One region of the Streptomyces sp. NPDC127068 genome, then DNA from elsewhere that is predicted to be linked to it. Evidence: riboswitches for the same ligand, from Rfam matches in the RefSeq annotation. Region 1 holds a riboswitch; the other holds the start of a gene.
What was found. Region 1 has a riboswitch for thiamine pyrophosphate ahead of ACFWIA_RS09375 (thiamine ABC transporter substrate binding subunit). Riboswitches for the same ligand answer to the same signal wherever they lie in the genome.
Positions count from the first base shown of each region.

Region 2: linked by a shared signal. The riboswitch ahead of thiO (glycine oxidase ThiO) and the one ahead of ACFWIA_RS09375 (thiamine ABC transporter substrate binding subunit) in region 1 are both predicted to bind thiamine pyrophosphate.

Region 1 covers NZ_JBHXEN010000011.1:68,729-72,261, reverse strand. The annotation lists gene ACFWIA_RS09380 (ABC transporter permease) at 1-798, opposite strand, end outside; gene ACFWIA_RS09375 (thiamine ABC transporter substrate binding subunit) at 945-2,033, opposite strand; TPP riboswitch at 2,119-2,239, opposite strand; gene rlmN (23S rRNA (adenine(2503)-C(2))-methyltransferase RlmN) at 2,330-3,436, opposite strand.
Region 2 covers NZ_JBHXEN010000032.1:38,105-41,637, forward strand. The annotation lists gene ACFWIA_RS20875 (thiazole synthase) at 1-676, opposite strand, end outside; gene thiS (sulfur carrier protein ThiS) at 678-911, opposite strand; gene thiO (glycine oxidase ThiO) at 908-2,065, opposite strand; TPP riboswitch at 2,062-2,175, opposite strand; gene ACFWIA_RS20890 (hypothetical protein) at 2,224-2,619, shown strand; gene ACFWIA_RS20895 (NAD(P)/FAD-dependent oxidoreductase) at 2,888-3,533, shown strand, end outside.

The DNA.
Region 1 (3,533 bases):
CGCGGTGATCGAGGGGTCGACCAGCCGTAGCCCGTGCTCCCGGCGGCGCACGCTCCAGGCGTGGACGGCGAGGATCAGACCGACGGCGACGAACTGCACCAGGGTGAGCACGGCCGCGCTGGAGAGGTCGAAGATCTGGGAGGTCTGCCGGTAGATCTCCACTTCCAGGGTGGAGAACGCGGGGCCGCCGAGGATCTGCACCACGCCGAAGGAGGTGAAGGTGAACAGGAACACCATCAGGGTGGCTCCCGCGACGGCGGGCCGCAGCGCGGGCAGGGTCACCGTCCGCCAGGCGGCGAACCGGGAGGCGCCGAGCACCCGGGCGGCCTCCTCCTGCCGGGGGTCGAGTTGGGCCCAGAGTCCGCCCACGGTGCGCACCACGACCGCGTAGTTGAAGAAGACGTGCGCCAGCAGGATCGCCCACACGGTGGTGTCGAGCCGTACGCCGGCCGCCCGGTCCAGCAGACCGCCGCGGCCGAGGAGGGCGAGGAACGCCGAGCCGGCGACGACGGTGGGCAGCACGAAGGGCACGGTGACCACGGCCCGCAGCACCTGCTTGCCGGGGAAGGCGAACCGGGCGAAGACGTAGGCGCCGGGCAGCGCGATCAGCAGGGTCAGCGCCGTCGAGGCGAGGGCCTGCCAGGTGGTGAACCACAGCACCTCGCGGATCTCCGGGCGGGCCAGCACCTCCCCGATCGCCCCGAGCTGCCAGACGCCCTCCGGCCGCAGCCCGCGCGCCACGATCGCGGTCACCGGGTAGGCGAAGAACACCGCGAAGAACACCACCGGCAGCGCCATCAGCGCGCAGCGCAGCAGGGCGCCCCGGCGATCCGACCGGGTGCGCGGGGCCGCGGGCCCGGGGGCGTCGGTGCGCCCGGGGCCCGTGCCGGCCGCCGCCCCCGACCCGAGCGGGTCACCGGGGCGGGGGGCGTCGGCCGCGCGGCCTACTTCACTACGAGCGAGGTCCACTGCTTGACCCACTGGTCACGGTGGTCGGCGATCCGCTCCGGGTCCATCGTCAGCGGCGAGGGCACCTCCACCGCGTACCGGGCGAAGTCCGCGGGGACCTTGACGTCCTTGTGCACGGGGTCCACGAACATGTTCAGCGGCAGGTCCGCCTGGAAGGTGCGCTCGCTCATGAAGTCCAGCAGGGCCTTGCCGCCCTCCGGGTTCTTCGCACCCGCGAGCAGCCCCGCGTACTCCGCCTGCTGGAAGCAGGTGCCGGTGGAGACGCCGGTCGGCGCCTCGGCGGGCTTGGGGTCGGAGTAGATCGCCTCGACGGGCGGGGAGGAGGCGTACGAGACGACGAGCGGACGGTCGCCGCCGGCCTTCTTGCCGCCGGCGGAACCGGAGAACTCCTCGTTGTACGCCTGGTCCCAGCCGTCCACGACCTTGACGCCGTTGTCCTTCAGCTTCTTCCAGTAGTCGGGCCACGCGGCGCCGCCCTGCTGGGCGACGGTGCCCATGAGGAAGCCGAGGCCGGGCGAGGAGGTGGCCGGGTTCTCCACCACGAGGAGGTTCTTGTACGCCGGCTTCACCAGGTCGTCGAAGGTCTCCGGCGGGGTCACGCCCTTGTCCGCGAAGTACTTCTTGTCGTAGTTGACGCATATCTCGCCGGTGTCGACGAGGGTGACCCGGTCCTGCTTGTCGAGCAACGGCCGCTTCGGGAGCCGGACGCTGTCCGCGCCCGCCGCCTCGTACGGCGTGAAGAGGTCGTTGTCGAGGCCGCGGGAGAGCAGGGTGTTGTCGATGCCGAAGAACACGTCGCCCTGCGGGTTGCCCTTGGTCAGGATGGCCTTGTTGACGGCGACGCCCGCGTCCCCGTCCTCCAGGACCTTGAGCGTGTAACCGGACTCCTTCTCGAACTCCTCCAGCACCTCTTCGGAGGCGGCGAAGGAGCTGTGGCTGACCAGGGTGACCGTCTTGGACGCGCTGCCGTGCCCGTCGTCGCTGCTCTCGGCGCAGCCGGAGAGGGTGACGAGGCCCAGCCCGGCCGCGAGGGCGACGGCGGTGGCCTTCTTGGTGGTGCTCACGTGGTTGTTCCTCCTGGAGCGGACCAGGAAGAGACGCGGCCCCGCCCGCGGCCCCCGGGGCGGGAGCGCGGGCAGGGCGCAACAGCTTGAGTGGTGACCGAACTTCCTACCCGGAATGACCCGGGCGAGGTTCAGAGGGTCTGCGGCCCGCCGGTGTGACCCGGCTGCCGCACTCTCAGCGCTGTGGCGCTCCCCTGTCGGAAAATGCAGTTGTCTGTCGTGAACGTGCTGCGAATGGCGCGAACCGCTCGCTGCGCACAGGGTGCTATGCGGGCGTTCGGGACAAGAGTACCGCTCTAGCGTTCGGATGCCGCCAGCTGTCCACAGGCCCCGTCGATCTCCTGGCCCCGGGTGTCCCGGACGGTCACCGCCACCCCGTGCGCGGCGATGGCCTCCACGAACGCCTTCTCGTCCTCGGGACGGGACGCGGTCCACTTCGAGCCGGGCGTCGGATTGAGCGGGATCAGGTTGACGTGCACCCGCTTGTTCTTGAGCAGTCGGCCGAGCAGGTCACCGCGCCACGCCTGGTCGTTGATGTCCCGGATCAGGGCGTACTCGATGGACAGCCGCCGACCGGACCGCTCGGTGTACTCCCAGCCGGCGTCGAGGACCTCCCGGACCTTCCAGCGCGTGTTGACCGGGACGAGGGTGTCGCGCAGCTCGTCGTCGGGCGCGTGCAGGGAGATCGCGAGCCGGCACTTGAAGCCCTCGTCGGTGAACCGGCGGATCGCGGGGACGAGCCCGACCGTCGACACCGTGATCCCGCGCTGGGACAGGCCGAGGCCGTCCGGCTCCGGGTCGGTGAGGCGACGGATCGCCCCCACGACGCGGTTGTAGTTGGCCAGCGGCTCGCCCATGCCCATGAACACGATGTTCGACAGGCGCGCCGGGCCGCCGGGGATCTCCCCGTCCCGCAGCGCGCGCATGCCGTCCACGATCTGGTGCACGATCTCGGCCGTCGACAGATTGCGGTCCAGCCCCGCCTGGCCGGTGGCGCAGAAGGGGCAGTTCATTCCGCAGCCGGCCTGGGAGCTGATGCACATGGTGACCCGGTCCGGGTACCGCATCAGCACCGACTCCACGAGGGTGCCGTCGAACAGGCGCCACAGCGTCTTGCGGGTGGTGTCGTCGTCGCAGCTGATGTGCCGCACCACGGACATCAGGTCCGGGAGGAGGGCCTCCTGCAACCTGTCGCGCGCGCCGGCCGGGATGTCCGTCCACTGTGCGGGGTCGTGGACGTACCGCGCGAAGTAGTGCTGCGAGAGCTGCTTGGCGCGGAACGGTTTCTCGCCGATGGCGGCGACGGCTTCCTTGCGCTCGGCGGGCGAGAGGTCGGCGAGGTGCCGCGGGGGCTTCTTGGCTCCGCGCGGGGCGACGAAAGTGAGTTCTCCGGGCTTGGGCATGGTGCCTCCAGTGTCGCAGACGCGAGCCGGTGGCCCGGGTGCGTCCCGGGCGGCTCCGGCCGCCCCCGTCGACTGCGGGCGACCCGGTGCCCGTCGC
Region 2 (3,533 bases), on a different contig from region 1:
CGTGCCGCACGGCCTCGGCCATCAGCACCGGCACCCGGGCCCGGGTCACCGCTGAGGCGAGCATCACCCCCGCACAGCCCAGCTCCATGGCCAGCGCCACGTCCGAGGCGGTTCCGGCCCCCGCGTCCAGGATGACCGGGACCCCCGCCCGCTCCACGATCAACTCGAAGTTGTGCGGATTGCGGATGCCCAGCCCGGAGCCGATGGGCGAGCCCAGCGGCATCACCGCCGCGCACCCCACGTCCTCCAGCTTGCGCGCCAGGACGGGATCGTCATTGGTGTACGGCAGGACGGTGAAACCGTCGTCGACGAGGATCTCGGCGGCGTCCAGCAACTCGACGGGATCGGGCAGCAGGGTCCGCTCGTCGGCGATGACCTCCAGCTTGACCAGGTCGGTGCCGAGCGCCTCCCGGGCCAGCCGCGCGGTGAGCACCGCCTCCCCGGCGGTGAAGCAGCCCGCGGTGTTGGGCAGCACCCGGATGCCGAGCCGGTCCAGCACGGACAGCACCGAGCCGGCGGTCGTCGGGTCGACCCGTCGCATCGCGACGGTGGTCAGCTCGGTGCCGGAGGCCACCAGCGAGCGTTCCAGCACGTCGAGGCTGGGGGCGCCGCCGGTGCCCATGATCAGCCGGGAGCCGTAGCTCCGGCCGCCGAGGACGAAGGGGTCGTCGGCCACGTCAGCCTCCCTGGACCGCGGTGAGGACCTCGACGCGGTCGCCGTCCGCGAGCACGACCCGCGGCCAGCCCGTGCGCGGGACGACCGTCTCGTTGAGGGCGGCGGCCACTCCGCCGGGCGCGGTGGTGAGCGAGGCGACCAGGTCGCCGAGGGTCGTCCCGGGGGTGACGTCCCGGTGCTCGCCGTTGAGGGTGACGCTCAGGGTCGTGGACCCGGGGGCGGGTGACGCGCTCATGCGGGCTGCTCCTGGGGGAGGCGGGCGAACCGGAGGGGGGTGAAGGGGCGTGCGGCGTCCGGCAGTGCACCGTGCACCAGGGCGTGGGCCAGGACGTCCCCGGTGACGGGGGTGAGCAGCACGCCGTTGCGGTGGTGGCCGGTGGCCAGCAGCAGCCCGTCCAAGGCGGTGGGGCCGAGCAGGGGAGCGTTGTCGGGCGAGCCGGGCCGTAGCCCCGCACGGGTCTCGACGAGCGGCAGTTCGGTGATGCCGGGGACCAGCTCGTGGGCGTCCCGCAGCAGTTCGTACACGCCGCCCGCGGTGACGGTGGTGTCCCAGCCCAGTTCCTCGCTGGTGGCTCCGAGGACCAGCTCACCGTCCTCGCGCGGCACCAGGTACACCTGCCCGCCGCGCACCACCGCCCGCACGGTCCGACTCAGGAACGGGCCGAAGCCGGGCGGCACCCTCAGCCGCAGGATCTGCCCCTTGACGGGCCGTACCGGTGGCACGACCTCGTCGGGGACCCCCGCGAGTCGTCCGCTGCGGCTGCCCGCGGCGAGGACGACCTGCCCGGCCGCCAGCTCGGTGCCGTCGGCGAGCAGGGCGCCCGCGGCCCGCTCCCGGCGGACGACCAGGTGTTCGGCCCGCTGCCGGTGGAAGACCACACCGGCCGACGCACAGGCGGTGACCAGGGCCGCGGCCAGCCGCCGCGGGTCGATCTGGTGGTCGTCGTCCACCCGCAGCCCGCCGCGCACGCCCGGCGCCAGCATCGGTTCGAGCCGCCGGCACTCCCGACCGTTGAGCCACTGGGGCGTCAGTCCCGCCGCGGTCTGCACGGCGTGCAACTCCCGCAGCTGGGACCGGTCGTCGGCGTCGAGGGCGACGGCGAGGGTGCCGCAGCGCCGGTAGCCGAGGTCCGCCCCGGTGACTTCGGACAGTTCGGCGACGAACGCCGGATAGGCCCGGGCCGAGGCGGTGTTGAGGGCGAGGAGCTGCTCCTCGCCGGGGTGCAGTTCGGTGACCGCGGCGAGCATCCCGGCCGCCACCTGCGCGGCGCCGCCGCCCGGCGCGGGGTCCACCAGCGCGGTGCTCAGACCGCGCCCGGCGGCCCGCCAGGCCGTCACCAGACCGATGATCCCGCCGCCCACCACCAGGACGTCCGCTGAACGAGACATGGGTGCTCCGCTCCTCCCTTCGCCGGCATGACCCGGATCAGGTTCGTACGGTCGGAGGCCGGTCAGCCTCCCTCTCAGCCCGGTGCGTCCGGGCTCCCGCGAGTTACGTTGGCCACCCTAACCCGATGCCCCGCACCCCAGTAAGGGAGTCGTGTCCCGTGCCCGACCAGCCGCACCGCCCCGACGCACCGGCCGCGCCCTCGCTCGACGGACGGGTCCTGGTACCCGTGGCCGACCAGGCGCCCGGCCAGGTCGGCACCCGCACCCGCTTCGCCTACCACGAGCGCGACGGCGTGGTCTGGGCCGACTACGCGGGCGGCGAGGTGGTCCGCGGCCACCTCGTCGGCACCCGCACCGGGGACCGGCTGGACTTCCGGTACGTCCAACTGCGCAGCGACGGGACGACCGCATCCGGACACTGCGCGTCCCGGGTGGTCGCCCTGCCGGACGGGCGGGTGCGGCTGTGGGAGACCTGGGAGTGGGAGTCCCACGAGGGGCGGGGAACGAGCGTGGTGGAGGAGACACCGCCCGAGCCGGGACCGACCGCCGACTGAGCCGGCGTCCGGGTGTCTAGGGTGACGACCGGGGACAGCCGGATGCCGGCCGACGGCCCCACGACCCAACGAGGCGGACGAGGGCGACATGCCAGACGAGACAGCCGAGACAGCCGAAACGTACGAGGCACCCGGGGCGACCGAAACGACTGGGACGACCGGGACGACCGGGGCCACGGAGACGGGCGCGGCGGGCAGGACGGCCGCGACGGCCGAACCGGGCAGTACGGCGGAGCGGCCACCGGGCGTCGTCATCGCGGGCGCGGGCATGGCCGGGGTGCAGACCGCGGTCGCCCTGCGCGAACAGGGCTTCGCCGGACCGGTCGTCCTGATCGGAGCCGAACCCCACCAGCCCTACGACCGGCCGCCGTTGTCCAAGGCCGTGCTCCTGGGCAAGGCCGAGGACTCCGCCTTCGACGTGGACTTCGGGGCGCTCGGCATCGACCTGCGGCTCGGCCTGGAGGTCACCGGCGTCCGCCCCGACGACCACGCACTCGACACCGAGGCCGGACCCGTCCCGTACGACACGCTGGTCATCGCGACCGGCGCCGAACCGATCCGGTTGCCGGGCGCGGACGGCGTCCCCGGAGTGCACCTGCTGCGCACCCTGGACGACGCCGAGCGGCTGCGCCCGGTGCTCGCCGACCAGCACGACGTCGTGGTGGTCGGCGCCGGCTGGATCGGCGCCGAGTTCGCGACGGCCGCCCGTGAGGCGGGCTGCGCGGTGACCGTGGTGGAGGCCGCCGACCGGCCGCTCGCCGGCGCCCTGCCCGCCGAGGTCGCCGCCCCCATGGCCGACTGGTACGCGGAGGCCGGGGCCACCCTGCGCACCCGGGCGCGCGTGGTCCGCGTCCAGCCGGGCGAAGTGGTCCTGGACGACGGCGGCGTGCTGCCCGCCGGCGCGGTGGTGGTGG